DNA from 4 places in the Shewanella sp. WXL01 genome. Region 4 is predicted to be linked to each of the others. Evidence: predicted binding sites of a transcription regulator. Region 4 holds the regulator's gene; each other region holds the start of a gene.
What was found. Region 4 encodes sigma-54, which starts transcription at its own class of promoters, with help from an activator protein. Its sites were predicted from a motif close to GTTGGCACGNNNNTNGNNT; they were not measured.
Positions count from the first base shown of each region.

Region 1: a site for sigma-54 is predicted at 5,646-5,664, ahead of flgA (flagellar basal body P-ring formation chaperone FlgA). Genes of this name have one in related genera too.
Region 2: a site for sigma-54 is predicted at 2,248-2,266, ahead of G3R49_RS13730 (YccF domain-containing protein). Genes of this name have one in related genera too.
Region 3: a site for sigma-54 is predicted at 3,272-3,290, ahead of fliE (flagellar hook-basal body complex protein FliE). Genes of this name have one in related genera too.

Region 1 is NZ_JAAIKQ010000002.1:274,922-282,626, reverse strand. It holds gene flgF (flagellar basal-body rod protein FlgF) at 1-181, opposite strand, end outside; gene flgE (flagellar hook protein FlgE) at 428-1,792, opposite strand; gene flgD (flagellar hook assembly protein FlgD) at 1,863-2,642, opposite strand; gene flgC (flagellar basal body rod protein FlgC) at 2,670-3,086, opposite strand; gene flgB (flagellar basal body rod protein FlgB) at 3,089-3,487, opposite strand; gene G3R49_RS06400 (protein-glutamate O-methyltransferase CheR) at 3,661-4,494, opposite strand; gene G3R49_RS06395 (chemotaxis protein CheV) at 4,545-5,465, opposite strand; gene flgA (flagellar basal body P-ring formation chaperone FlgA) at 5,915-6,661, shown strand; gene flgM (flagellar biosynthesis anti-sigma factor FlgM) at 6,736-7,071, shown strand; gene G3R49_RS06380 (flagella synthesis protein FlgN) at 7,152-7,577, shown strand.
Region 2 is NZ_JAAIKQ010000005.1:200,600-208,304, forward strand. It holds gene G3R49_RS13720 (hypothetical protein) at 282-455, shown strand; gene G3R49_RS13725 (1-aminocyclopropane-1-carboxylate deaminase/D-cysteine desulfhydrase) at 782-1,753, opposite strand; gene G3R49_RS13730 (YccF domain-containing protein) at 2,341-2,766, shown strand; gene G3R49_RS13735 (ABC transporter substrate-binding protein) at 2,883-3,629, opposite strand; gene G3R49_RS13740 (M17 family metallopeptidase) at 3,880-5,388, shown strand; gene G3R49_RS13745 (alkene reductase) at 5,646-6,737, opposite strand; gene G3R49_RS13750 (alkene reductase) at 6,780-7,705, opposite strand, start outside.
Region 3 is NZ_JAAIKQ010000002.1:296,578-304,282, forward strand. It holds gene G3R49_RS06490 (sigma-54 dependent transcriptional regulator) at 1-278, shown strand, start outside; gene G3R49_RS06495 (PAS domain-containing sensor histidine kinase) at 769-1,791, shown strand; gene G3R49_RS06500 (sigma-54 dependent transcriptional regulator) at 1,784-3,133, shown strand; gene fliE (flagellar hook-basal body complex protein FliE) at 3,343-3,684, shown strand; gene fliF (flagellar basal-body MS-ring/collar protein FliF) at 3,772-5,457, shown strand; gene fliG (flagellar motor switch protein FliG) at 5,447-6,496, shown strand; gene fliH (flagellar assembly protein FliH) at 6,595-7,647, shown strand; gene fliI (flagellar protein export ATPase FliI) at 7,647-7,705, shown strand, end outside.
Region 4 is NZ_JAAIKQ010000001.1:592,802-600,506, forward strand. It holds gene mgtE (magnesium transporter) at 1-307, opposite strand, end outside; gene G3R49_RS02405 (HPr family phosphocarrier protein) at 416-685, opposite strand; gene rapZ (RNase adapter RapZ) at 714-1,574, opposite strand; gene ptsN (PTS IIA-like nitrogen regulatory protein PtsN) at 1,571-2,014, opposite strand; gene hpf (ribosome hibernation promoting factor) at 2,017-2,304, opposite strand; gene G3R49_RS02425 (RNA polymerase factor sigma-54) at 2,328-3,821, opposite strand; gene lptB (LPS export ABC transporter ATP-binding protein) at 3,967-4,701, opposite strand; gene lptA (lipopolysaccharide transport periplasmic protein LptA) at 4,710-5,291, opposite strand; gene lptC (LPS export ABC transporter periplasmic protein LptC) at 5,302-5,862, opposite strand; gene kdsC (3-deoxy-manno-octulosonate-8-phosphatase KdsC) at 5,859-6,407, opposite strand; gene G3R49_RS02450 (KpsF/GutQ family sugar-phosphate isomerase) at 6,407-7,384, opposite strand; gene G3R49_RS02455 (calcium/sodium antiporter) at 7,419-7,705, opposite strand, start outside.

The DNA.
Region 1 (7,705 bases), on a different contig from region 4:
TTTCAGCCATAGAAAACACGCGGGTAGGCATACCTTCGCCAAAGGCTTGCATGGCGCGAGCCTGATTCATGTCTGCTTTAAAGCCATCGGTATTGGCGTTGGCAAGGTTATTGGCACGCACTGCAAGTGCGTTCATACCTTGTTTTGCCCCTGTCATGGCGACATAAAGAAATTTGTCCATAACCGCTCCGTCAAACTTTTTGCTTTAGTTGCTTTAATGCAAAGATATCTGCAACTGCCGTGCCAAAAACAAAGTTATGTTTAACGACCGAAATAAGACATTGATATAGTTTGATTTAATTTAAAATTAGCGGTAACTAGACGAGTGAGGAGTAGTCAAAAACTTAGCGAGAAGCGGGAATGAAAAATGACATCAAAAATAAGGAAAAGTGTTGCCGCAAGGAAGCGGCAACACGATAGATAGAAGTTAGCGGATCTGCAACACTGTTTGGTTAAGGGTGTTGTTCACTTCTAGGGTACGCGAGTTAGCCTGGAAGTTACGCTGCGCAGAAATTAAGTCAACCAACTCAGTGGTTAAGTCAACGTTCGACTGCTCTAGCGCTGATGAACGAATGCTACCAAATGTGCCGCTGTTTGCTTCACCAGCAAGCGCTGGGCCTGAGTCTAGGCTGGCTTTCCAAGAAGTGTTACCCACCTGAGTTAAGCCTTGCTCATTAGCAAAACGTACCAGTGCAACACGTGCAAGCGGTACACTAGAACCGTTACTGTAACTGGCATTAACCAGACCATCACTACCGATGTTTACATTGGTCAAACGGCCAACCGTGGTGCCGTCTTGAGTTAACTCTGTCACCTCAAATGGCGATGCATACTGAGTTGGGTTGTTATAGTTAATCGTAATTGTTTGTGAACCATCAGCGCCAGGACCCAATACATCAGCACCGTTTACACCTAACACTTCAGTTGTGAGTACTGCAGGGTCTGTACCGGTAAATGCGCCTACATCGTTAAACTTAACAACACTACCAGACCAACCACCAGTTGTTTGCGCAGTACCAGTTGAATCAGGGTTACCGTCACCGGTTGTATCTTGTGGGTAAGTACCTGCTGTACCACCAGTCATATTTACCGGCTTACCATCTACTGCGTAGTATGCTACCCAGTTACTCTCACCTGTATGCGAGCCGCCTTGAGGCTTGACAAAGTAAGTGGTCATAATGTGAGCTTCACCTAGCGAATCATAAACGGTCACTGATGTAGAGCTATTAAAGGTGTCTGAGTCATTTGGATCGAACGCTGCAGGGTCTAACTCACTCTCACCTACGTTAAGGTTCATCTGCAGACCCACGTTAGAGGTCATTACAGGACTACCTGCAGTATCAGGGATTTTAATCGGTTGAGTAGTGGTTAAGCTCACCGAAGTCGAATTACCGTCTTCATCTACTGGGAAGCCTTGTAAGAAGTTACCCGCTGAGTCGACCATATAGTTGTTAGTATCAACTTTAAATGCACCGGCACGAGTAAATGCATGGTCCTGGGTTCCAATTTCAGATGACGTCACAAAGAAACCACCACCGCTAATCGCCATATCTAACGAGTTATTAGTGAACTGTAAGCTTCCTTGATGAAATTGCTGCGCCACTTGCGTTGTTGTCGCACCACCACCAACTGCTGTTTTACTGTTGGAGAAAATAGAATTGGCGTACACGTCAGCAAACTCTGCACGAGATTCTTTAAAACCAATCGTGTTAGCGTTCGCAATGTTGTTCGCGGTAGTATTCAAGTCTTTTTGTGCTGCTGCAATACCACTCAATGCAATATTAAATGACATAATAAACCCCTGTTATTCCTTCGTTTAGCTAGCTTTCTGACTAGCAAATCAATGCTTAAAAAGTTATGTATTAGCTTTCAGATACCGCTAGCACATCAGACAATTTAATGCCGCCTATACCACGTAAATTCAAAATTGCACCTGTTGACGCTGTACCCAATGACACGCTGGTCACGTGAGCATAAGTCGATACAGGTAGCTCTTCTGAAGTACCATCCACATTACCAGTGGCCTTGAGCGAGTATTGTCCCTCAGGTACTGGTTCCCCATTTTTATCTAAACCGTCCCATGACACGTCGATGTTACCGCCGGCGCTGCCATCTACTTCAAATGTCGCTACTGTCTGACCAGACTCATCCTCAACTCGAACCGTGATAGTGTCGACTGCGGAAGGCGTCGTGATCACCCCTTTCACTTCAGGGCTTTCTGCCGACAAATGACCTGTATCAGAAGGCACAAGTACTTTACGGCCAACAAGGCCAGAGGCTTGAAGCGCCTGACTTGAGCTCATTACTGTATTTAAGTTAATAATCTCTTCATTAAGGTTTGCGATACCATCTACCGTTGAAAACGACGCCATCTGAGCAATCATTTGGTCATTGTCAACTGGCTTGAATGGGTCTTGCATTGACAACTGCTGACTGAGCAGAGCAAAGAAGTCTTCTTGCTTAAGCATCTGGTCATTGTTGTTTTCTGGTACCACTTCTTCTTGCAAGCGCAAACCATCTAAATATGAGTTACCTGTAACCACAGTTTCTTTTTGAACAGAGGCACTCGTAACCGCAGAGGTGTTTGAAGTCGTACCCGCTGCTTGCGGCACTGATTGGCTGTAAGGATTAATAATGCTCACGACTTAATCTCCACTAAATACTTAAAATTACTTACCCATGCGAAGCGTTTGCTGCAACATATTCTTAGTTGCATCCGCCACCTGGACATTCATTTGATACGAGCGCGACGCAGAAATCATATCTGCCATTTCTTCCATCACATTCACGTTTGGCTTGTAAATGAAACCATCGTTGTCAGCCATAGGATGATCAGGAGCAAATTCTTTAAGTAGCGGCTTGTCGCTCTCAACGATACCCGCAACTTTCACGCTGTGATTGCCAGTTTGTTGACCCTGTGCCTTTTTCATTTCGGCCTCAAAAACTGGGTGGCGAGCGCGATAAGTTTGGTCAATACTGCTTGATACAGAATCGGCATTAGCGATATTACTGGCAGTAGTATTGAGTCTTACTGACTGAGCAGACATGCCTGAACCAGATACATTAAAGATATTAAATAAGCTCATAATTATTGCCCCGTTAATGCCTTACGCATGCCTTTAAACTTGCCATCTAGAAAACCAAGTGACATCTGATACTCAAGTGAATTTTGCATAAAGGCTGATTGCTCTTGCTGCATATCAACTGTATTGCCGTCTCCGGTATCGGGCTGATTTGGTACCCGGTACTGCACGTGTTGACGACTTAATGCGGCAAGATCAAAGTGTTTTTCTGACGTTTGCGACATTGATAGCCCCTTCTGGCGAGAAGTTGCCGCTTTCATTGCCGCCTCAAAGTTAACGTCTTGCGCTTTATAGTGAGGAGTATCGGCATTAGCGATATTGCTAGAAAGCACCTCAGCGCGCTGGGCACGAATACCAAGCGAGTGTTGGTGTACTCCTAATGCTTTATCAAAATTAATCGCCATAAAATTGCCTCCTTTAACGCTTATTGGAATAAAAGCAAAGGCTGTGCCAACAATTTTAAAGACTATAAAGTAATACGATGGTGGGAGGTTAATTGGCGTGCAATAAAAACGCCACGAACAAACGTACGTGGCGTGTCACAAGAAAAAATATATTAAGCTATTGAATTATAAAATTAAGATTTCTTTTGGTAATAAATCCCTGGATTACAACGCACCATGTCAAATTCGTCAGTCAATCCAGCGATAGACTCAGAAGCCCCTAAAAACAGAATCCCTTTTGGGTTCAAAGCGGCAGCAAATTGCCGCAGTATTTTAGCTTTTGCTTCAGGAGCGAAGTAAATCAATACGTTACGACAAAAAATAATGTCGTATTTACCCAACAAACTATAGCTTTCAAGAAGATTATGAGCGCGGAAATTGACTAGGCGCTTCACATTAGCTTTAACCTTCATATTGCCCGATGGCAAAGCATCAAAAAACTGACGCTTGCGCTCTTCAGACAAGCCACGAGCTAATGCCAAGCTGTCATACTCAGCCTCTTTACACCGCTCTAGCATTGATGGTGACAGGTCAGTCGCTTGAATTGACGCCCCGCCCGATAATGCACCAGGCTTACGTTGCTGATACTCCAGCACAGTCATGGCTAACGAATATGGCTCTTGCCCTGAAGAGCAAGCCGCAGACCAAATTTTCAATGGTCTGCCTAACTTGCCGTAATTCGGCAGTAAAGTATTTTGTAGCAACTCAAATGGGTATCGGTCACGAAACCACAAGGTTTCATTGGTGGTCATAGCATCAATCACCTCGGCGCGCATTTGCCGCTCGGTAGGTTTCATTGAACGTTTAACCACTTCAGATAAAGACGGCAAGTTATACTTACCCATTAACGGCGCTAGTCGACTTCGCACCAAATACTGCTTGTTCTCACCGAGCACAATTCCGCTGTGCTGCTCTAAGAAAAGCCTAAATTGATTATACTCTGATTCAGCAAGTGATTTATTAGTCACATTTACTTCCTAAATTAAGAGCTATCCCTGCCCATGTTCAAACTAATAACTTATACACTCAGGTGCTTGTTAACGGCTTCGGCAAGCTCGTCAGGGTTAAACTTAGCAATAAAGTCGTTAGCGCCAACTTTTTCAACCATAGCCTGATTGAATACGCCACTTAATGAAGTGTGTAGTACCACTTTAATGTTCTTCAGTTTAGGGTCATCACGGATTTCTGCCGTTAATGTATACCCGTCCATCTCTGGCATTTCGATGTCTGAGATGATCAGAGGGATCTCTTGAGACACATCGGTCATCTCTTCAGCAACCGCTTTAAGCTTATCTAACGCTTCTTTACCGTCTTTTGCAGTATCAATCTGTAAGTTCAATGACTCAAGCGAGCGAATAATCTGCTTACGTGCGACAGCTGAATCATCAATTACCATAATGTGGTAGTTCTGCTCACGGTCTATAGTCAGTGTTTCGTCAACTTCTTCACTAATAGCAGTTTTTACTGGTGAGATTTCATCTAAGATTTTCTCTACATCTAAAATCTCGACGAGCTCATTTTCAATCTCTGTCACTGCAGTTAAGTATGAGTAACGACCCGCACCTTGTGGCGGCGGCATAATCGCTTCCCAGTTCATATTAATAATGCGCTCGACTGAACTCACTAGGAAACCTTGAACACTGCGGTTATATTCAGAAATGATAATAAAGCAGTTTTCAGTCGACTCTAACGGGCGGCCACCTGTTGCCGCACTTAAGTCAATCACTGAAATGGTTGCCCCACGAATATGGGCAACACCTTTAATATAAGAATTTAATTTTGGCAGACTCGTGAGCGGCGGACACTGCAGCACCTCTTTCACTTTGAAGACGTTAATCCCAAAGCGCTGACGACCATTTAATTTAAACAGCAGCAGTTCTAATCTATTTTGACCAACCAGTTGCGTACGTTTATTTACAGACTCAAGAATACTCGACATAACACTGCCTTGTTGTTGTTAATGTGTTACTCAATGGCGACACCAGCCAAATAGCTTTGTCTTCTCACGTGGTTGCAAGTTTTTATCTCAACGGTCATCGCCATAACTAACTAAACGACGAATGTTCAAATAGCGCAATCATGAACATGAATGACATTTGCCAAAAAACTGACTACATAGCTGGGCATAGTTTTTGCTTAATTAATGCTAATGCCCAACAGGGAATCCTATTTCAAAATTAACTTTGATTCATTAACTTTGTTCACAAACTTATCGCAAACTTGCGCAAAATCAACTCAAAAGTAGTGTAATTACATTTTGCCGAGCAGCGTGTTGCAACAAATGTTCAATTCTCATGCAAAACATGAAATTTAAACCCAAAGTTATTATTTTGAATAACATTTAAAGAGTATAGGTGTAATCTGGCAAAACTCGCTAGTATCTTCATTATGAAAGTAAAAATTTTATTATTTTGTTTGCTGATAACCCACACCTTGCCGTTAAGTGCCAATCAATCACCGGCAAACGAATCAAATAAAGGTGAGGCTCAGCAAAGCATCGTTACTCCTAACTTATCGACCATAGATATGTTAGCTAAAGAGGTGATTTCTAAAAAAATTGCGCCAAAGCCCAATGCAAAAGTAACGATTACGCCGCAAAACCTAGAAGGCCGCCAGCAACCACCAAGATGCTATGAACCGATTTCAGCAAACCTGGCAACAGATAGAGAAATCTCGCGTACTAATACGGTAAAAATTAGCTGCGATAGCCCCGACCTTGCTTACCCATGGCAAATCTATGTCGCCGTGCGAGTCGCGATTGAATATCCGGTTGTCGTGGCCAAAGAAGTGCTGTCACCAAAAACGGTATTGTCATCAAGCCAACTCACTCTGGCGTACATGGATCAATACAGCCTTCGCGGTGAATATTACTCGAGCATCGATGAGCTTGTTGGCACTAGAGTAAAACGCAAAACCAGTCAAGGCTCACCGCTGTTAAAGCGTAGCCTGTGTTTCGTATGCAAAGGCGATGCAATTTCTATTTGGGCGAAAACCGATACGCTACAAATAAAAACCACAGGCGAAGCCATGCGTGATGGTAATATAGGCGATGTGATCAAAGTCAAAAATACAAACTCTAACAAACAGTTAGATGCGCAAGTGATTGGCATTGGCGAAGTAGAAGTTAAAATGTAAAATAATTCTAAAGTTATTTTTCTACTGGCCGATAGCCTTATTGGGAAACCTCATCACTTACGTTGGAGCCTATTATGGCAATTGACATTAACAAATTAAAAACGGCCACCAGCACGCCTTTGCAGACATCTCGTCAAGCAAAAGCAAGCCAAGATGCTGGCAGCGGTGCTAAAACTGAGCAGGCAAGCTCTGCAGTCAAAGGTGACTCAGTAAGCATTACTTCGCAAGCTCAAGGTTTACAAAGCGCACAAAGTAAAATGGCAGCATTACCAGATGTTGATCAGGCTAAGATTGCTGAAATCAAACAAGCAATTTCAGAAGGTCGCTATAAAGTAGACCCTGAAAAACTAGCGGCAAACATTGCTAGTTTCGAAGCCCAGCTCGACGGCCTGAATTTAAACGAAGAGTAATCGTTTGTCGTTACTCTAAAGATTATTGTTTAGCTCACGTGTTTCACATGGGCATAGACAGGCATAACTATGAGTAACCTATGACAGAAATTGCTAATTTGCTTTCCCAACAGCACGCTACCCTGACGTCGCTGCGAACCATTATATCCGCAGAAAAAGAAGCGCTTATCGCTCAAGATGCGGACCAACTGCTAAAGCTCGCACAGCAGAAGCAGCAATGCCTTACTTCTCTGCAGGAACAAGACAAAACTCTAGCCACTCACCCAGATAAGCAAATGTTGGTCGATGAGCAAGCACTCGCTCAGCGAGTCACAGATGCAAAAGCTTTGCTAGATGAATGCAAACAGCTAAACAGCGAAAATGCTCAACTCATTGAACTGAGCATGGCAAGTCTCAATCGTTTCTCCCAAGCCCTACATGCCAGCCGTAATTCATCAAGCATGACATATACCGACAAAGGTAAAACCTCTACGATTTCGACCTTAGGCAGTAACTTTAAGGCTTAAGGTAAGTTTTACAGATAAATTGATTAATAGAGTCCCTAGTGGGCTCTATTTTTTATTGAAATGACAGTTATGGATGGCCTAAAAAACATAAGGCTCGATAGCAGAATTTAAACAGTTACTTATTCCTC
Region 2 (7,705 bases), on a different contig from region 4:
TGCTATGCAGTTTTACTAGTCAACCAATGAGGTTTACGGTAAATAACAATAGCTGAAGCGTTAAGCCGACTAAAGCGTCATAGCGATGAGTAAATTGGAGCGATATTAAGCCTGGGGCTTGATTAAGCTTCGTTAACTTAAAGCAAAATGGGTTGCTCGACAAAGCCACTGTACGCTAACTTAGATTAAATCATTCATTTTCTGCAGCAGTTATTGCTAAGGATATTTATTGTCAAATTTACTCACCTAAGGGTGAAGGAATAAAATAAGGAGTGTGGCCTATGTCATACAATCTAAACGGACATGAAATCGTAGTAGACTTTCCAGTTGACTCTATTTCATCAAACAAAAACTCAATTGCATTTACAGATCGTAAAGGCAAAACAAAACAAACATTTACCAAGCGAACTGAAGCGCTTAGATTTATGAAATGGTTGATTAGCACAAATAAGTAGTTTCAATTCACTATTGACTACAAACTCGCTAACACCGACTCATAAACAACGAAACAAAAATACAAACGTTAAAGCTAGTAATCCATTTCGAAGCTAGCCAAACGATTCCAAATTGCTCTGTTAACGATAAACGCATTTCACGGTACATTCCTCTCATTTACCGCCGTTTATTAAAACAGAGCAAATGTAATCAAAATTTTTCTTAACTATCACACCCAAGTCTTAAGCATTATCTCCAAACCCATTGCTAAGCTAGTTCGATTCAAACTTTCTCGCTGAAGCAGCTCATCAATTTTGTACATCGACAATTCTTAATATGCCTTTGGTCAATCCGGGTATTTGCGCTGATACCTCGGCAGCATGGTTTCATTACCTTTTAAGCCACCTTGATGAATATACATGATAGGACGATTGCCTATGCTGGACTTGCCCTGTTCAATTTGACAGTGACTTAAGTAGTGCTTGAGCACCAAGAAACCGATTGGGTCATATAGCAGCTCAAACTCAATACCGCCTTCATTAACCTCACGCCAGATGTCATAACACTCGCGATAGAGCTTACCAAAATGATATTTTTTGCCATTGGACAAGATAGTTGGGAGCTCGCTTGAGTTGTCAGTTAATTGCATAAACTGCTGCTTCAAATAATCTGCGCTGCCAACAGTGGCGCAAGTAAACACCTTAAAATTATCGGCAATATGTTGCTGCACAAAATATTGCTGTAGGTACAGGGCTGTGGTGCCAGTACCGGCAGGCAGAAAAATATCTAACTGTTGAATTGAATTGTCATTCGCCCAACTCACAATTTCTGCGCCAAGCTTAGCAACACCAGATTGAGCATACTCACAACGCCCACCTTCAGGTACATGCAGCACCTGTTCTTGCCCCAAGCGGCTTTGATAGTCTGCCGCTATCACTGCCACCTTATCATCTAGGTTATCGGCTTTAATATGCGCGTATTGAACATGGTCACTCACGCTTATCACCCGAGCGCCATTATTAAGCGCAGCTAGATAGTTACCGCGAGGGTTTTGTTTCACGTAACTAGGAATATGGTCGACAAAAAAGTCTAACTGCCAACCCTTACGTTTTGCCAACTCAGATAGCGAATACAAGGAATTGGCCTGCGCACTGCCGCTGCCAATCACATGGGTGACCTCAGGGAATTGATGATAGAAAAAGTAATCAAACTTGCGGGCTTTATTGCCGCTAAATGCTTCATCCAGTAAATCATCACGTTTGATATAAATGGTGCGCTGCTGAAACAGCATAGTGTGTACTGGGCTTGGAGAAAACATAAATGAGACCACAAATGAATGCCGAAAATTAATCGAAGGCTGAGCCACACTCAGCACTAGGGCCTGTTGATCTTTCAAGATTATTTTTGCAGCTGCTTGTTGGAAATTTATACAAGGCAACGACTTTGATGTGTGGTTGCTCCACATGATAAGTCGTTAACGCAGTAGAAATGACAACAAGCGCTGCCTGAAAGGTTCGTTTAAAAGCACCTACGCCCTTAGCAAAGAGCTTAGTTTGTTGCGAGCCCTGTTGTTAAAATCAATAGGTTTAGGTGACTAGACGTCATCGCTCGCGTCGCGATTAAAGTGCTTTTAATTCGAACAAATTCTAATCAGCAAAGATCAACAGACCCTAGCCATTTTAACTAAAAGTTAGTGTGAAATCGCAGATCAATTTATTGTTGCAATATAACGGCTAGGCTTCAAACTCTTAGACAGACCAATAAACGCAATAATATCAACACCTTGCTACAAAAGGATGATTTATTGCCACTGTTGGCACACTTATCGCATTTACGTTAGTACCTAGTCCTAGCATCCAGTCTAGTGATTGGTTTTTACTCTACTTTTATTCGACAAGGAGCAATATGAGTATTTTAAGGCTTATTTTTAATATCGCATGGTTTGTAATGGGCGGCTTTATTATGGGCCTAGCGTGGTGGCTAGTGGGTGTGCTTTGTTTTATCAGTATTATTGGTATCCCTTTTGGCCGAGCATGTTTTGTTATCGGTGAAATGGCATTTTGGCCATTTGGTCAAGAAAGCGTTAACCGCAAAACCTTACGTGGCGAAGAAGATTTAGGTACTGGCACCATGGGGCTTCTAGGTAATATTATCTGGCTAGTGTTCTTCGGGATCTGGTTAGCACTGGGTCATTTAGCGTCCGCACTGGCTTGTGCTATTACCATTATCGGTATTCCGTTCGCGGTGCAGCATTTCAAATTGGCACTACTGAGCCTAGCACCAATAGGACAAACGATTATCAATAAAGATCAGGTAATCCACCGTATCTAACGCTCGACTCGCTTTGTGACTGTAATAGGCAAAGCTAAACAAATAAGGCCTGGCTTAATGCGCCAGGCCTTAGTGATCAACAACTCTCAAAACTCACATCACTCCTTCAATAAAAACTAATTAGCTTTCAAACGTAGCAATTGTTCATCAACAATGGCTTGCACATCAATGTTTGCCAACCCCTGATTAACCTTATCACGCCATAATCTACCAAATGCCGAATTATCAAAAGCAATGTGTAAGTGCTTGTTCTCCAGTATTTTGTCGTCAAGCTGCAACTTGTCAATGTGCTGTTTCACATAAGGGTCTGACTTGAGGTATTCAAATACATGCTTATCAATGACAATTGCATCTACCCTACCCGCCAGCAACACCTGAATTGACTGATATTCAGTTGATGTTAACTCCACCCGCTGCTTACCTGAAGCAATATTATCGTCAATTACCTTAGTATTAATGTAACCAGTATTCACGCCAAGTGTGTATTGAGTTAGGTCATGCTGAGTTTGCCATGAAATAGGCTTACCTTTAATAAACAATAGCATAATTGGACTTTGCCCAATGGGGTCAGAAAATATCAATTGCTCACTTTGGTATTGATACTCAGGGAAATAGCCCACTTGTTTGCCGCTGTTCACTAAGCGCATCGCGCGATTCCACGGCAGGTGATGGAACTCTGGTTCGATATCTATGGTGTACAACGCTTGCTTAACTACCAATGCTGATATGCCTTTATCCGGCAAAGAGACGCTAGTAAATGGCGGCCAATCTAACATCGACAGCTTCATCTCCTCCGCCGCCAGTGCGATAGGCTTTATAACTAATAATGTAAGTAACAAAATAACAGCAAAACCACGGGGCATACACACCTCGAACATTGTTATATTTTGGTTATTTAAGCTTAGGCTATTTCCTCATGATTAAGTAATACCCGTTACTACCTCTGTTCAACTTAACTCGCAAACGGCTACGAAATATGAATTTACACTTAACGTCTTCGTAAAGTTTCAGCAATTGATTTACATTGCCATTGAGGAATCGTTATATTCTGCGCACTGATGCAACCAACAAACTCCAATTAATAAATCAAATCAATAAGGACAGGACCGTTCAATGAAAGCCAAGCTAACTATGTTATCTGCCGCGCTACTTACCCTTAGCTTTTCTCACTCAGTTTCAGCTGAAACTTTTCAATTCACCAACCAAGTTAACGCTAAATCCGATACCTTGGTGGTATTTAAAAGCGAAGGCAACACTACAGGCTTTAAAGATTTTGACTCGAAAACTAATGGCCAGCTTAGCCGCGCATTAAATGCCAACAAATTCGACGCCAGCTTTAATTCATTTGTAGAAGTCATGGCGCCAAACCAACTGAGTTTTGACCGCGTGTTAGTCGTAGGTTTAGGCGACAAGCCACTGAGCAAAGCAGAGCTGACCAAACTAGGTGGTAATATCGCAGGCAAACTAGGTGCCAAAACCATTGCCGATGTGTCAGTAGCTGCTGAGCATTTAGATGTAACTCAAGCATCTTATATCGCCCATGGTATCAAGTTACGTTCATACAAATTTGATAAGTACAAGCAAGAAAAGCATCAAACTAAGACTTACACCTTTGATGTTGCAGATGTAAAGCAAACCCAGTCTGCCTACAGCACACTTGAGCACATTCAGTCAGGGGTATTTTTAGCACGTGATTTAACTAACGAAGTGCCGACTGAACTGACCCCTAAGGACTTTGTCGCTGAAGCTAAAAAACTCAAAAAGCTGGATGTAAAAATCAAAGTGCTTGAGCCAAAGCAGATCAAAAAGCTTGGTATGAACGCCTTGGAAGCTGTCGGTCGCGGCAGTGTTGATGGCTCACGTTTAATCGTTGCTCACTATAAAGGCAGTAATGACGCACCAATTGCCATCGCGGGTAAAGGGGTGACCTTCGACTCTGGCGGTATTCAAATTAAAACTGGCGAGCATATCGTGCGCATGAAGTCAGACATGGCTGGCGCTGCAGCGGCTCTTGGCACCATTAAAGCACTGGCGGCGATGGAAGCGAAAGTAAACGTGGTTGCCGTAATGGGTATCGCAGAGAACATGGTATCTGAAAAATCGTTTATCCCAGGTGATGTGCTCACTACCGCTGAGGGATTGAGTGTTGAAATTACCCATACCGATGCTGAAGGCCGCTTAGTGCTAGCCGATAGTATGTGGTATGCACGCGAGCACTTTCAGCCTAGTGTGATGGTCGATATTGCCACATTGACTGGCGGTAAATATCGCGCGCTAGGTACTAAGTGGGGCGGTATTTTCAGTGACAGCGACAAGCTAGTCTCTGAGTTTAAAGCCGCCGGTGAAGCCGTGAATGAACCAGTTTGGCACCTACCACTAGGCTATAAAGAAATGCTTGAAAGCCCAATTGCCGATCTACGCAATACAGGTAAAGGCGGCCCAAGTGGTACTACCGCCGCGACCTTCTTACAACAATTTGTAGGTGAGACCCCATGGCTACACATCGACATGGCTGGTAACGCATTAGCATCATCGGCTGAGGGTGAAGTAGCGGTTGGTGGTACAGGTTATGGTGTAAGGTTGCTCACCGAATGGGTACTTAACCAACATCAGGCTAAGTAACCTGCATTCGAGGTAAGTTGTATCGAAACTGATTAGCCAACCACATTAGTGCGTATATTTTGAGGGGAAATTAACTTTGGAGAAGCAAGCCTCTTTAGCAGGGATGCTAAAGCGGAGCCATCATGGACGATTTTACGGCGACTTGCGCGAACAACGTTTATTTACCCCAAAGTTGACGGGGCGATTATAAACGAGCCATAAGCGAAAGCCCTGCTCTCAGATCAGGGCTTTCATTTTATGTTTGAAAATAGGGCTAACTACACCGAATAGTTGGGGTAATCTATGTAGCCCTGTTCACTGCCACCATACAAACTCAATCGGGCATCTGCATCAAATTCTGCTAATGGCCAATCTTGCTTAAAGCGCGCCACCAAATCTGGGTTAGTCACATAAGGCGTACCGAACGCGCATAAGTCAACTAAACCTGACGCCAATAACTGCTGTGCCGACTCTTTAGTTAGCTTACCTGCAACCATAATCGTGCCTTTATACTCATCTCTTAGCGTCTTCCTAAACTCATCCGGTACTGGCAAATAGTTAGAAATATTCTCAGATAAATGTAAATAAGCTAACGGGGTTGCGGCAAAGTGCTTAGCTAGCTCAATCACCAACTGCTCGATTTCATCATCAACCGTGCCGTCACCTTCCATTACATGTGGTGATAAACGCACAGCAACGCGATCACGACCAATGACCTCTCCCACGGCATCAAGGGTCTCAATCAAAAAGCGCAAGCGATTTTGTGCACAACCGCCATATTCATCAGTGCGCTGATTGCTGGCTTTACGCATAAACTGATCGAACAAGTAGCCGTGAGCGCCATGAATTTCAACGCCATCAAAACCTGCCTCAATACTGTTCTTCGCAGCCTGAACAAAATCAGCAATGGTTTGCTCGATATCTTGCTTAGTCATCGCCCGCGGTTGGCTGGTTTCAATCATGCCAAAACCACCTTCAGCTAGCGGACCAAAAACTTGATCGGGTACTTTTACTGCAGATGCGGATAAAGGTGTTTCACCTGCAATAACCTCATGGCTGCGGCGACCAACATGCCACAGCTGTATGTAAATTTTACCGCCTTGCGCGTGCACAGCGTCAGTGACTTTCTTCCAGCCATCGATATGCGCTTGAGTATATATACCAGGCGTCATTGAATAGCCGCGGGCCACATCTGACACTGGCGCGCCTTCGGTAATGATCAAACCTGCATTTGCACGCTGAGCATAATAGGTTGCCATCATGTCATTTGGCACATCACCAGGTTGGCTGGTGCGCGAGCGCGTCATTGGTGCCATTGCTACGCGATTATCAAGTGTCACAGGACCAAGTTGAAATGAAGAGAACAGCATAAATAAACCTCTTTCTTCTCTATATCGTTCTTTAACTAATTTTTAAGACTTTAATTTATATACGTCTGTATCAGAAAATCTTGGGTAGTCGCTTAAGCCTTTCTCACCACCGCCAAATAAGGTGTTAGCATCATGGCTAGCCCAAGGCTGTGCGTGCTCAATTCTCGACACTAGATCAGGGTTGGCAACAAATGGTCTGCCAAAGGCAATCATATCCGCCACGCCAGACTCAATGGCAGCGCTAGCTCGCTTAGCATCATATTTACCAGCGTAAATAATGACCCCGTTAAATGCATCGCGTAACTGCTGTTTAAACTCAAGCGACATTACTGGCGCATCATCCCAATCCGCTTCAGCAATATGCATATAGGCAATACCATGCTTATTCAGCACTTTTGCCGCCGCAACATAAGTTTGCTCAGGGTTATCGTCAACAGTGCCATTAAGCGTGGTCAAAGGCGCAAGTCGAACGCCGATTTTTTCTTTACCTACGGCTTGTACTAAAGCATCAACAACTTCATCTAAAAAGCGCAAACGATTCGCTAAGCTGCCGCCATACTCGTCAGTACGAGCATTTGACTGTGAATCCACAAATTGATTGACCAGATAACCGTTAGCACCGTGTAGCTCAACGCCATCAAAGCCAGCCTCTATGGCATTTAGCGCCGCTTGCTTAAACTCAGCGAGAACAGCTTCAATGTCTTGTTTGGTCATTGCGCGAGGCTCAACCACATCAACAAAACCCGGCTCATTTGTACCATTATCGATAAACACTTTAACGTTTTCTGCTTTGATAGCAGATGCCGAAATAGGCTGCTCACCGCCAATATTGTCTGGATGGGTCACCCGACCAACATGCCATAACTGGGCAAACATCACACCGCCTTGCTGGTGCACAGCATCGGTGACTTTACGCCAGCCTTGAACTTGCGCAGGTGTGTAAATACCCGGCGTCCAGGCGTACCCTT
Region 3 (7,705 bases), on a different contig from region 4:
ACTCTGTTGAGGTCAGTGAAGAGCAACTTGAACGAGATGCATTGGCTTCAATCTTTAATGATGAAGAGCCTGTTGAGATCCCTGAGACTCGTTTCCCTACAGAGCTTCCTCCAGAAGGGGTGAATCTGAAAGATTTACTTGCAGAGTTAGAGATCGACATGATCCGTCAAGCGCTTGAGCAACAAGATAGTGTCGTTGCTAGGGCCGCAGAAATGCTTGGTATCCGCCGTACCACTCTAGTTGAGAAAATGCGAAAGTATGGCATGGGCAAAGACTAAGCCTAAATTGGTGCTTTAAATAAAAACCTGCAGCAGCAGGTTTTTTTGTACCTGAGCGCCGGCTTTTATCCTTGTCAAAGCTGAGCTAAATTAAGCTAACTGAACTAGGCTTAACAGCGCAAGTGCTGACTTCTATTAGCCTTCAGCAGTCATTCTTTAAGCTTTATTGCAAATTAAATTAATCGACACATCTGCTTTAATATGAGCTGAGGTTTGGCTTTGCCGCGAGTTTTTGATTTGAATATTGCTTAGTGTTTGCTCTGGCACTATTTCAGATCTCACTGGGGCTAATATGAATTAGCGTGTTAGCGAACATTAACCATTGGCATGATACGTGCAGAGTAACGTCAAACGTAAATCTTTTGACGGAGTTTCCATGTATTCAGCTCAAGCTATCACTGAATATCAATCGAACAATGATAAGCAGCCTCAGGCAGCGCTTAGGCAAGTGGATTGTCAATCAGTTGAAGCACCAAGCACGGATGCAAGTATGACTATTTCTACCTTAAAAGAGGCGGCGAATATGTCTAATCAAATGGCGCACATTCTTCAGGCTATGCCGTCTGGAGTGGTCATTATTGATGGTAATGGTGTAGTAACACTCGCTAACCCAGTTGCAACGGAATTGTTAGGTAGGCCATTGCAAGGGGCAAAGTGGTTTGATGTTATCAATCGCTCATTTGCGCCGCAAAAAGACGATGGTCATGAGGTGTCGCTGAAAAATGGCCGCAGGGTTAAATTGGCGATTACCCCTCTGACTCCAGAGCCTGGCCAGTTGATAGTGTTAACAGACTTAACAGAAACTCGCTTACTCCAAAAGAATTTATCACACATGCAACGCCTATCTGCGCTAGGAAAAATGGTAGCATCATTGGCTCATCAGGTGCGCACGCCATTGTCTGCAGCGTTGCTGTATGCATCAAATCTTGGTAGTCCTAAACTAACAGAATCCGCCAAGCAGCGTTTTCAAATCAAACTTGTCGACCGATTAAATGAGCTCGAGCGCCAAGTAAATGACATGCTGCTAATGGCTAAAGGTCGCCAGGATGAACTAGCTGATACAGTGACGCTAGGTCAGCTGATTGAGCGTGTTATGGATAACTGTGAGCCGATTGCGCTTAAGCATAGTTGCGAACTAACCGTTGAAAATACCAGTGAGAGCCAGATACAAGCCAATGCTAGCGCCCTAAGCTCAGCATTTAACAATCTAATCATTAATGCGCTGGAAGCCGGTGCTAACTTAGTCAAAATTGTTGCGAGTGAAGATCAGCAGCAAGTGTTTATTGATGTGATTGACAATGGCAAGGGTCTCGACAGTGCCAACGCTAAGCAAATTTTAGAGCCTTTCTTCACCACAAAGTCACAAGGTACAGGCCTCGGCTTAGCCGTGGTGCAATCAGTAGTGCGTAATCATCAAGGTGATATTCAACTTAAAAGCAAACCGGGCGAGGGCTGTCATTTCCGACTAACCTTTAATAAGCAAAATGCTCGTCAAGGAGGACAAGATGCCTGAAGCGAAATTACTGTTAGTTGAAGATGATGCATCTTTACGTGAGGCATTACTTGATACCCTAATGCTCGCTCAATATGAGTGCGTTGATGTTGCTAGTGCTGAAGAAGCGATTATGGCGCTAAAGCAAAATACCTTTGATATGGTGATAAGCGACGTACAAATGCCAGGTATTGGTGGTTTAGGTTTGCTGAATTATTTACAGCAACATCACCCTAAAACGCCGATGTTGTTGATGACCGCATTTGCCACCATTGACAGCGCGGTAGAAGCGATTAAGCAAGGTGCGGTAGATTACCTCGCCAAGCCGTTTGCACCAGAAGTATTACTGAATCAGGTGTCACGCTACTTACCCCTTAATGACAACTCTGGGCAACCGGTAGCGGCAGATGATAAATCTTTGGCATTGCTGAATTTAGCTAAACGTGTTGCTAGCTCAGATGCGTCAGTGATGATCATGGGGCCTAGTGGTTCGGGTAAAGAGGTGATGGCGCGTTATATTCACGACAACAGCCCACGTCATGAAGCGCCGTTTGTAGCTATTAACTGTGCGGCTATTCCTGAAAACATGCTTGAGGCGACGTTATTTGGCTACGAGAAGGGCGCTTTTACCGGTGCTTATCAAGCCTGTCCTGGTAAATTCGAGCAAGCCCATGGCGGAACTTTACTGCTTGATGAAATCTCTGAGATGGAATTGGGTCTACAAGCAAAACTGCTCCGAGTTTTGCAAGAGCGGGAAGTAGAGCGTTTAGGCGGACGTAAGACCATCAAGCTTGATGTGCGCGTACTGGCAACTTCAAACCGAGACTTGAAAGCCATGGCAACTTCAGGTGAGTTTAGGGAAGATTTGTACTACCGCATCAATGTATTTCCTCTGACTTGGCCAGCGTTAAACCAGCGCCCCGCGGATATTATTCCACTTGCTAATCACTTACTGGCTAAACATGCTGAGCGCTTGGCAATCACACCTGTGCCAACACTTGATGAAGCCGCCACGCGGCGGTTACTGACTCATCGCTGGCCGGGGAATGTGCGAGAGCTAGATAACGTGGTGCAGCGCGCCTTGATTTTACGAGTCGGTGATGAAATCAGTGCTAACGACATTATTCTCGATAGCGCTGACGTGCCAGCTGCGGTTGAACCCGCAGCAGAATTGACGAGTGCGCCACAAGTGGAAGCGCTAGGCAGTGAGCTTAAAGCGCAAGAGCACGTGATTATTCTTGAGACCTTGAATCAGTGCAATGGTAGCCGTAAACAAGTGGCAGAAAAGCTTGGGATCAGTGCCAGAACACTAAGATACAAGATGGCAAAAATGCGCGATATGGGTATTCAGATCCCTGCCTAAGTGCATATGAATAAGTGTAGCCTGTATGCTGTTATCAGCAGCAGGCTATTCTCTTTGTGTAGCTAAACCTCACAAGAAACAGCAACACTTGCTGAATTAATCAACAATCACTTCCCTAAAAAGTTCAACAGTTATTCTGTTGGCATCCTAATTGCTTTAACTCTATATAGATTGAGAATGCCGTCAATTAATCGACGAAGGAGTTAAACATGCAGATCAGCAACAACCCACTACTACAAGAAATGCAATCACTACGTGGTGAAATTGCTCCTTCAATTGACACCAACATTCGTCCTGGATTAACTCAGCAGGTAAACAACACATCGGGAGCTGATTTTGGTCAGCTGTTGTCAGATGCAGTTGGCAATGTAAGTGGGCTGCAAAAGAACTCGGCAAACTTGGCAACGCGCCTTGATATGGGTGATACAACTGTGACGTTGTCAGACACGGTAATTGCGCGTGAGAAAGCCGGTGTAGCTTTTGAAGCAACCGTGCAGGTTCGCAACAAGTTAGTAGAAGCATATAAAGAAATTATGAGCATGCCAGTATAGTCACATTTAGTGGCTTTCTTAGTTGGTGTTGGCAGACAGTGATTGACAGTTATTTAGATTAAATAGGTAATTATCGTGAGCACAGATGTGATGGTTGGAACGGATACCACAGTAGATACAGGTATCCAACAAGAGAACAAACCAGGCTTACTTGGCAGCCTGGGTGGCGTAGACATGATGCGCCAGGTGATCATGATCCTGGGCCTTGCTATCTGCTTAGCTGTTGCTGTGATTATTATGATCTGGGCGCAAGAGCCAGAGTATCGCCCGTTAGGTAAGATGGAAACGGATCAAATGATCCAGGTACTTGATGTGCTGGATAAGAACCAAATTCCATACAAAATCAATGTTGATGTGTTAAGCATTCCTGAGAACAAATACCAGGACGTAAAATTGCTGCTTAGCCGCGCCGGAGTTGATAGTGCAGCGCCCGCTGATGATTATCTAAGTAAAGACAGCGGATTTGGCGTGAGTCAGCGCATGGAGCAAGCTCGCCTTAAGCACAGTCAGGAGCTTAATCTTGCTCGCGCTATTGAAGAGTTAAACAGTATCAGCCGCGCCAAAGTTATTTTGGCCTTACCTAAAGAAAACGTATTTGCCCGCAATGCATCTAAACCTAGTGCAACGGTAGTTGTGAACGTACGCCGCGGCGGGTTAGGTCAGGAGGAAGTCGATAGTGTCGTTGATATTGTGGCTTCTGCCGTGCAAGGGTTAGAGCCATCACGCGTTACCGTCACTGATTCAAATGGCCGTTTACTTAATTCAGGTAGTCAAGAAGGTACATCAGCTCGTGCCCGCCGAGAACTAGAGCTAGTCCAACAGAAAGAAGCAGAATACCGTAAGAAGATTGACTCAATCTTGATGCCAATCCTTGGTCCTGAGAACTTTACCTCTCAAGTTGACGTGAATATGGACTTTACGGCGGTTGAGCAAACTGCAAAGCGTTTTTCTCCTGACTTACCTGCTGTTCGTAGTGAAATGACTGTGGAGCGTAACTCAACCTCTGGCGGTGTAGGCGGTATTCCTGGCGCACTAACCAATCAACCGCCAATGGAGTCAAATATTCCTGAAGAAGCGGGTGCCGGTACAGAAACCAATCGTCAGCAAGGTGACTCATTTAGAGAAGCGACCCGTAATTTTGAGTTAGATACCACTATTAGCCATACCCGTCAGCAAATCGGCACAGTACGTAGAGTAAGTGTGTCAGTGGCTGTAGACTTTAAGTCTGGCGCGCCAGGTGAGGATGGCCAGGTCACTCGCGTACCACGTACAGAGCAGGAATTAACTAACATCCGCCGTTTGCTTGAAGGTGCAGTTGGCTTTAGTAGTCAACGTGGTGACGTGTTAGAAGTGGTGACTGTGCCATTTATGGATCAATTACTAGTTGAACTGCCAGAGCCTGAAATGTGGGAACAGCCATGGTTCTGGCGCGCAGTGAAGTTTGGCCTTGGCTTTGTTGGTATGCTGCTGTTAGCCTTCTTAGTGGTTCGCCCTATGATGAGCAAATTATTAAACCCTGAGGGCCCAGATTTACCAGAAGAAACCCGTTTAGGTAATGAGCTTGCTGAAATTGAAGATCAATACGCAGCCGATACCTTAGGTATGTTAAATACCAAAGAAGCGGAATACAGTTATGCAGATGATGGTTCAATTCAAATCCCTAATCTGCATAAAGATGATGATATGATTAAAGCTATTCGCGCCCTTGTTGCGAATGAGCCTGAACTGTCCACCCAAGTAGTGAAGAATTGGTTACAAGACGATGAGCAATGATAACGAACAAGACGTAGAAAAAGCAGTTGCGTCGTTTGACCCAGATTCCGTTACCGGTATTGAAAAAACCGCCATTTTACTGCTGAGTTTAAGCGAAGCAGACGCAGCATCGATATTAAAACACCTTGAGCCTAAACAGGTACAAAAGGTCGGTATGGCGATGGCGGCGATGGAAGAGTTTGGTCAAGAAAAGGTGATTGGCGTTCATAAGTTGTTTTTAGACGACATTCAAAAGTTCTCGTCGATTGGTTTTAACAGCGAAGAGTTTGTCCGTAAAGCCTTAACTGCTGCGCTTGGTGAAGATAAAGCAGGCAACCTGATTGAACAAATCATCATGGGCAGCGGCGCGAAAGGCTTAGACTCGCTCAAGTGGATGGACGCACGCCAAGTTGCCACCATTATTCAAAATGAGCATCCACAAATTCAGACTATTGTGTTGTCATACCTAGAGCCCGATCAGGCCGCCGAGATTTTCAGCCAGTTCCCTGAAAATACCCGTTTAGATTTGATGATGCGTATTGCTAACCTTGAAGAAGTTCAGCCTGCAGCACTGCAAGAGCTTAACGACATCATGGAGAAACAATTTGCTGGTCAAGGTGGTGCACAAGCGGCGAAGATGGGCGGCTTGAAAGCAGCTGCAAATATTATGAATTTCCTTGATACTGGCGTTGAAAGTCAGATTATGGAAACCATGCGTGAGTCTGATGAAGAAATGGCTCAGCAAATTCAAGATCTTATGTTCGTATTTGATAACCTTATTGATGTGGACGATCGTGGTATTCAGGCATTACTACGTGAAGTGCAACAAGATGTATTGATGAAGGCTCTTAAAGGTGCTGATGAAGCCCTTAAAGAGAAAATTTTGGGTAATATGTCTAAACGTGCCGCAGAGTTGTTAAGTGACGACCTTGAGGCTATGGGTCCAATTCGTATTAGTGAAGTGGAAGTGGCACAAAAAGAAATCTTGTCGATTGCGCGTCGATTGAGTGACAGCGGTGAAATTATGCTTGGCGGCGGTGGCGGTGAAGAGTTCTTGTAGGCTTACTATATTCATCATTGCCACTAAAGTTTGTCATCACTAAACATGCGCCTGACGAATAATGTATAGAACAAAGCGCAAAACGCATAAGAGTTAACATCAAAGGTGTCACTATGACCAAAGACCAAGAGTTTAGTCACTGGCAGCTTCCAGATGTCACTGAAGAGCCTGATACCAGTATTTCCAACCTATTTGGTAGAGTTGCAGCTCAGCCACACAAGCCTGAAGTGAGCGAAGAAGAAAGCGTCGAGCCTTTGACGCTTGCTCAGCTAGAAGAGATGAGCCTAGCCGCGGAAAAGGAAGGCTTTGAAGCGGGCAAGCAAGAGGGGTATCAGCAAGGTCTTGAGAATGGTCGTCTAGAAGGACTAGAGCAAGGCCACAAAGAAGGCTTTGAACAAGGCGAACAACAAGGTTTTGAAGCAGGTCAAGCGCGCGCTCAGCAAGTGCTAGAGCAATTGTCTCAACTGGTAGCGCAAATCGAAAAGCCACTGCAGATTGTTGATGCAGAAGTAGAGAACGAATTACTCTCTGTAGCCATGGCGCTTGCCAAAGCGGTGGTATGCCATGAAATTCAAACTAAACCTGAGCACATTTTATCGGTTATGCGCCAAGGTATTGCTGCGCTGCCAATCAAAGACCAAGCTGTCACCATTAAGGTCAATATGGCAAACGCTGAGTTAATTAGTGAAAGCTATAGCGAACAGCAACTTACGAAAAATAGCTGGCAAATTGATATTGACCCCGCGTTAGGTGAGAGTGATTGCATCATTGAAAGTCAGCGTTCAAGCGTAGATTTATCGCTAGAGCAGCGAATGAATCAAGTATTTTCTGAAATGCAATCAAACTTGAGCCAGCAGCACCATCAATTGCACGAATACAAAGCTGAATCGAATTATCAAACTGTTGCTAAGCCTTCTGCTGAGCCTCCAATTCAACCGTCATCTGAACAGGCTCCTCAAGTGCAGTCTCCTGACTATGCTGAAATAGAAGATGTAGCCGCAGAAGGTGCTGACACTCAAGATGTTGAAGCCCACAATGGTCAAGGTGACGTTGGCGATGAAAGCACTGAAGCTGATGGCGCAGTGCCACAAGCTGATAATCTGCAAGCAGAGCCTGATGTAGATTCAGACAGTACTAAAGAGGCTGACTAATGGCAACGCGTGAGCATCAGCTACTCAATAAGATAAAAACGTTTGGACAAAAGGTGCC
Region 4 (7,705 bases):
CGAGGTCGTCGGTATCCATACCGGCGGTTGCTTGCGCTAACCGCTCCGGCGTCATATTACTAATGAGGGCGTCTTTTAGGTCTTCACCAAGCTCTTCTAAGATTTCTCCAGCTTGTTCCTGGTCAATCAATTGCCATAGTACTTGACGGCTGCGAGGTGGGGAAGACTCAAGAATGAGGGCAACGTCTGAAGGTGCCATGTCGTGCAGCATGTTGCGCACGTGGACAAACATGCCGCTTCCTAGGGCCTGGGTGAGTTGATTGAGTCTTTGCTCTGTTAGCTCTGTATCTAAAACTTCGACACCCATTGGTAGACTCTCCCCAAAAAAATTTTGCTAATGGTAGCTTATCAAGTCGAGTACCACTAATTCATTTTTATGATATTGATGTTAAAAATTCGCTTGTATCACAGAGGGTTAACTGTTTTCCTCGAACTTAGCATCAATCAATGCGCTTACTGCATCGAGTGCAGCCTGAGCATCATTACCGCTAGCTGTGAGGGTAATGGTTTTTCCTACACCGCTTTCCAACATTAATAGCCCTAATACGCTGGCTGCGCTTGCTTGCTTGTCGCCATGGATAAGCGTTATTTCGGCGTCGAATTTCGCAGCTAGGGTTGCTAGTTTAGTTGCTGCGCGAGCGTGCAGCCCGAGCTTGTTAGATATGGTTATTTGTCGTTGCAGCATAGGGTTGTGCACTTTTTATAAGTATAGGCTAGCTTTGTGCTGGCGTGCTTAGCTCGCGGTGACTCACAAGTATTTTGTGTTTGATGTGCGTGCTAAGGCGTTTTGCTACTTGTTCAGCAATAAACACTGAGCGGTGTTGACCACCAGTACAACCTATCGCGATGGTGACATAGCTGCGGTTGTTACGCTCAAGTTGCGGCATCCAGGTTTCGAAAAAATTGTCGATTTGCAGAACAAACTTACCTACCTGAGGTTGCTGATTAAGGAAATTTTGTACCCCTTTGTCTAGGCCTGTTAGTGGTCTTAGCTCAGGCTCCCAGTGAGGGTTAGGTAGAAAGCGCACATCAAACATAAAGTCTGCTTCTTTAGGCATACCATATTTAAAGCCAAACGAGTTGATATTGATCACCAGTTCACGGTCGACACTGCCAAGCAAAATTTCTCTAACCTTGTCACTGAGCTCATAGATGTTGAACTCGGAGGTATCAATAAAGTGGTCAGTTATATTCGAAATAGGCTCGAGTAATTTACCTTCTTGAATTATGGCGTCTTGCAAAGACAGGTGTTGCTTAGACAATGGATGTAAACGGCGCGTTTCGCTATAACGTTTGAGTAGCACTTTGTCGTTCGAGCTCAAAAAGAAGCTAGTGATACTGATATCGGCTGGTAATAGTTGTAGCTGAGCCTGCAGTACTTTTCCTTGCTCCTTTATGTTGCGCACATCAACGCTAATCGCAATAAGCTCATGTGAGCCTTTAAGCTGCTCAAGCAATGTATTGATCAATGGGATCGGCAGATTGTCGACACAGTAGTAACCTAAGTCTTCTAGCACCCTAAGTGCAACGGACTTTCCTGAGCCTGAACGACCTGAGACGATAACCAGTTTCATTGAGCGATCACCTGATAGAGTTGAGTTTTATCTGTTGATTTACGTAACTGTTTGAGTGTTTGCTTGTCATTAAGTTTTTCTGCAATATAAGCCAACGTCGCTAAATGTTGCTGACATTGATCTGACGGTACAATAAGCGCAAATAGTAAATCGACAGGCTTGTTGTCGATGGCATCGAAATCAATTGATTCATCGCACTTGATAAACACCGCAATGGGCTGCTCGATATTGTCTAAACGACCGTGGGGAATCGCGATACCATTGCCTATACCTGTACTACCTTTTTTTTCACGAGCGACAAGACTTTCGAAAATTTCTTGTGCTGAAAGGTCTGTGTATTGCTCTGCTGCGATTTCGCTAATGAGTTGCAATACCTTTTTTTTACTGCCCGGAGTGGCACAGGCAGTGCACTCCGGCTGCAGGATGGTACGAATTTCCATCATTAATGCTTGGTTAGCTTCTCTTTATGTTTGATTACCTGGCGGTCAAGTTTGCTGATCAAAGAGTCGATTGCAGCATACATGTCGCTATGTTCAGAAGTGGCGAAGACTTCTCCTCCACTAAGGCTGACTTTAGCCTCAGCCTTTTGTACTTGTTTGTCGACATTTAGGATAACGTGCACATTGTTGATTTGCTCAAAATGACGTTCTAGTTTGGCAAATTTACTGTCAACATACTCTCTGAGTGAGTCAGTTAACTCAATGTGGTGCCCCGTTAGGTTTATTTGCATATATCGTCCTCCTTTGATTGAGCTTATAAGCTCTTACGTTGGTTTGAGGGCGGGATAAGCATTGCTTCACGGTATTTCGCTATCGTACGACGAGCAACATTAATCCCTTGCTCCGCTAACAGTTGTGCCATTTTGCTATCGCTTAATGGCTTTTTCTGATTTTCAGCGGCGACCAGCTTTTTGATAAAGGCGCGAATAGCTGTAGATGAGCATTCGCCACCGTCATCTGTGCTGACATGGCTTGAGAAAAAGTATTTGAGTTCAAACAGACCGCGTGGCGTATGCATGTACTTTTGTGTGGTAACCCTGGAAATAGTGGATTCATGCATCTCGACGGCCTCAGCAATATCGTTGAGTACCATTGGTTTCATGGCTTCTTCACCATATTCAAAGAAGCCTTGTTGGAACTGTACGATACAGTTGGCCACTTTTAACAGGGTGTCATTACGGCTTTCTAGACTCTTAATGAACCATTTAGCCTCTTGCAAATGACCGCGAATAAACTGGCTGTCAGCCTGGCTTTTGGTGCTACGAGCCATAGAAGCGTAATGCTGATTGACACCAATTTTTGGCATGTTGTCAGGGTTAAGCTCCACGACCCAGCGGCCATTTTTCTTTAATACTGACACATCAGGTATGACATATTCATCATCACTAGGTGTGATTGCCGCACCAGGCTTTGGATTCAATGATTGGATCAGGTGAATTGCTTCCCTAAGTTCATCTTCTTTAAGCTTGGTTTTACGCATAAGTAAACGAAAATCACGGCCAGCAATTAGGTCGAGATAGTTGGCAATCAACATACGCGCATTGTCAATATGAGGGGTGTCATTAGGAAATTGCGCTAACTGTATAAGCAGGCACTCACTTAGATCGCGCGCAGCAACGCCAATGGGGTCAAAATGCTGAATACGTTTAAGTACTGCTTCAACCTCTTCTAGCTCAACCTCTTCATCGCCCATGGCGCTAAGGATATCTTCGGTGCTTTGGGTTAAATAGCCTGTATCGTCAATGGCATCGATAATGGCGGTGGCGATGGCTAAATCGGTATCAGAAAAAGGAGTGAGGTTTTTTTGCCATTCTAAATGCTCGTATAGACCTTCTGTGGTCTCGCCTTGAAATGGCATATCATCGTCGCGTGATCCAGAGCTGGTTGCGCCAGTGCTGGCAACTGGTGAGGCTGTATAGACTTCATCCCAGGTGGTGTCCATTGGCAGCTCGTCAGGCATAGATTCTTTATTGAGCGAGTCTGCGAGATCAACGTTGGAAGTGTCTGTTTCAGCAGACTTTTGGCTTGCTTCACTAAAATCGGTATCAGCTTGATCTTGTTTGTCTTTTGAGGCGTCTTTACCGTCGTAAAATTCTTCTTCTACTTCAAGCAGTGGGTTAGAGTCTAATGCTTGTTGTATTTCTTGTTGTAGCTCCAATGAAGACAGCTGCAGTAGGCGAATTGCCTGTTGCAGTTGTGGGGTCATAGTCAGGTGTTGACCCATTTTGAGCTGTAGTGACGCTTTCATTTACCACTTATCCCTAGGTATCGTATAAGAGACACACATTAATGCTTGTAATTGGCTTCCTTAGGAGAGACTGGATTGGTACTCAGTCGAAGCTAATGCTGTCGCCGCCCATGTAGTTGAGCGAGCGAAACCAAAACATCAATAACTATAGCTTGAATTGTTCACCTAAGTATACTGCACGAACTTGCTGATCGCTCAAGATCTCATCTGGTGTCCCCTCGGCAATTAAGTTGCCCTGGCTCACGATATAAGCATGCTCACAAACATCGAGGGTTTCACGCACATTATGGTCAGTGATCAACACCCCTAGACCACGAGATTTGAGTTGCTGAATAATTTTCTTGATGTCGATTACCGAAATTGGGTCAACCCCCGCAAATGGTTCATCGAGCAAGATAAATTTCGGGTTTGCAGCCAGTGCCCGGGCAATTTCTACTCGGCGACGTTCACCGCCTGATAATGCCATACCTTGGCTATCGCGAATGTGAGTGATATGGAATTCTTCGAGTAAATGTTCAAGTTCTTCAACACGTTGCTCTTTAGTTAGCTCTTTACGTGTTTGTAAAACTGCCATGATGTTGTCGTGTACAGTTAGCTTACGGAAGATGCTTGCCTCTTGGGGTAAGTAACCAATGCCTTTGCGCGCACGCAGATGCATTGGATCAGAAGTTAAATCATCGGCATCAATTAAAATGCGCCCGTGGTCGCTTTTTACAAGTCCAACAACCATGTAAAAGGTAGTGGTTTTACCTGCACCATTTGGGCCCAGTAGACCAACAATTTGCCCAGTGGAAACCGATAAGCTTACGTCTTTCACTACTTGGCGGTTCTTATAGCTTTTAGCCAGGTTTTCAGCCGTTAAGGTGATTTGCTCTGTCATTACTTAGCCTACTGATTACCTTGTGTTGATGGCTCTTGCTGTTGTTCTATTCGCGTTTGCGGCTCAGGCTGCTGCTCGACAGGCGCTTGCTCTGACGGATCTTGGAAGTTCTCTGGCTGGATAATGGTTATCACTCGCTCATCGCCCTTACTTTGGGCTATGAGTTCTTGCTTATCAATGTTGTAGCGAATGATATCGCCTGTCACCTGACTGCCTGCTTGGTCAAGCTTAGCCTTACCTGTTAGCGTCAAGGTGGTGCTTGCGAGGTCGTAGCGTACTTCAGAGGCGCTAGCGGTACCGATTTTACCGTCGTCTAACTCTTGTGAAAAAGTCGCAGGGTTACCAGTGGCGACTAAGGTTTTGGTTACAGAGTTATCAGAAGTAAATGCGCGTAGTTCATCTGCTTGAATATTGATTGAACCTTGAACCACAGTCACTGGACCATAAAAAATGATTTGGTTATTTTTTATATCTGCCTTTTGGCTAACTGAGCTAATTTTTACTTGCTGCTGTAAGTCGCCTTCTTTTGCTTCAAGGGAGCTCATTGGGCTAACAAACCCAAGGGCAACAATTGCTGAAGCCAACAACATCTGGCGTGGATTAACGTGGTTCATAACGTCCTTCTACCTGACTAAGTAGTGTTAATTCTTGAGTATTTAGGTCTGCATGTAAACCTAAACCTTGAATTTGAAAGCCTTTGCCCTCGATAAATACCGCTGATTTAGAGGTGCCAATTAAGGTATTTAAATCCAATTGTATCTGTTGTGTGCTCAGCGATTGCAAAGGCTCATCAACGTCAACTGCATCAATAAGTACATCTTGGCTGAGCGTCACCACATCTTTATTTTTATCTAATTGACCTTTGCTAGCACTCAGTTGCCATTGTGCTTCGCCATCTTCAGGAAACACCAGATAAACAGGGTCAGTAAAGTGAGTCATGTTAGTCGACTCAAAATGCTCCATGTGTTTAGCACTCACTCGGCTTTCGATCTGCCCTAAATCATTAAAGGTGGTGGTTTTAAGATCGTTAGCGATAAACTCTGGGCGGTCGACACCTGAGTCGACTTTTAGAGCTTGCTCGTTACGCTTGGCTTGTACTTGCCAATAGAGAATAAGCGCGGCGCTAAAAAACGCGATGATGGCGAGGGTGACTCGGCTCATACACTCATACCGTGAGCGCTAGCCAGTTTATCTTGGCTTTGCAAAAGTAGATCGGTTAACTCACGCAGCGCGCCGTGACCACCGTTAATACTGGTTGTCATATCACAGTGTTGCTTAACAAACGGGTGCCCGTCAGCGACACAAACTGATAGACCTACCGCCTTCATAACGGGTAAGTCCACCATGTCATCGCCAATATAGGCCACTTGCTCTGGTGTAACTTGATACAGCTCAAGGAGTTCTTTAAATGGCACAAACTTGTCGTCAATACCTTGGTAGATATGAGTGATGCCCAACGCAGTCATACGGTTTTCGACAATCTGCGATTTGCGACCTGTGATCACAGCAACTTGAATGCCGCTGCCAAGCAGTGAGCGCACTCCATAGCCATCACGGGTGTGGAACGCTTTAAGCTCTTCGCCAGCATTGCTGAGGTAGATACGGCCATCTGAAAATACGCCGTCTACGTCGCAAATAAGTAGTTTGACTTGCTGGGCCTTTTGCCAGATTTGGTCACTAACTGGACCATATAAACTTTGAGGCATTAAATTACTCCTGCTTTAACCATATCGAGCATGTTCAATGCGCCAATAGGTTGGTGGTGCTCATTAACCACAATCAAGCCGTTGATGTTCTTATCATCCATCACCTGTAACGCTTGCGCGGCCAAAATTCCTGCCTGGATAGTCACACAGTTTGGCGTCATTACCTGTGCAATTGATGTGTCTCTTAGATTGACCTGGGCATCGATAACGCGGCGTAAATCACCATCGGTAAAAATACCGACCAGCTTGTTACTGCCATCAACTACGCCCGCCATACCTAAGCCTTTTTTAGTGATTTCATAAAGGGCATCGGTAATGGTGATGTCTTGCTTCACTAGCGGCAGGCGCTCGTCTTTATGCATCACATCGTCAACTTTCAATAATAGCTTTTTACCTAATGAGCCGCCTGGGTGCGATAGCGCGAAGTCATCGCGAGTGAAGCCGCGTGATTGCAGTAATGCTACAGCTAGGGCATCACCCATTACCAGAGTGGCTGTGGTGCTTGATGTAGGTGCTAAGCCTAATGGACAAGCTTCTTCTGGTACCTTGATGCACAAATGCAGCTTAGCCAGTTTTGCCATATTGGATTCTGGCTTCCCCGTTACCGCAATAACAGGTACGCCCATACGCTGGATAACCGGCATCAGAGTTAGAATTTCACTTGACTCACCTGAGTTTGAAATTGCCATCACCACATCGTTTTTAGACAGCGCGCCCAAATCACCATGGCTTGCTTCACCCGGATGAACGAAAAATGCTGGAGTGCCTGTACTGGCGAAGGTAGCTGAAATCTTATTGCCAATGTGACCAGATTTGCCCATACCCATGACAACCACTTTGCCTTTGCACTGCAAAATGAGTTCGCAAGCCTGACCGAAAGCGTCAGAATCGACATATTGGTAGAGGTTTTCTAATGCCTTTTTTTCAATATCAATAACGTTGCGACCCCATTGTCGCAATTGAGTTTGACTCGTCATGGGTACTCTCTTAATAAATTGTGCTGCTTATCATCTATTGAGATTGAAAAACGATGAATTGATAAGCAATAAAGGTAATCAGCAATAATATACCGTGCCAACGAGTAAGCTGCTTTTTAGCGCCGGTTGACAGTACAAGCACGGCTAATGCGGTGCTGGTGCCAAGTACCATATAAAAATCGCGTCCACTTGCCGCTGCGTCAATCGCACCCGGTGCAATCAACCCTGGTAATGCTAAGACTGCAAGTATATTAAATAAGTTCGATCCAACAATGTTACCTATTGCAAGGTCATCTTCTTTCTTGAGCACACCTGCAACAC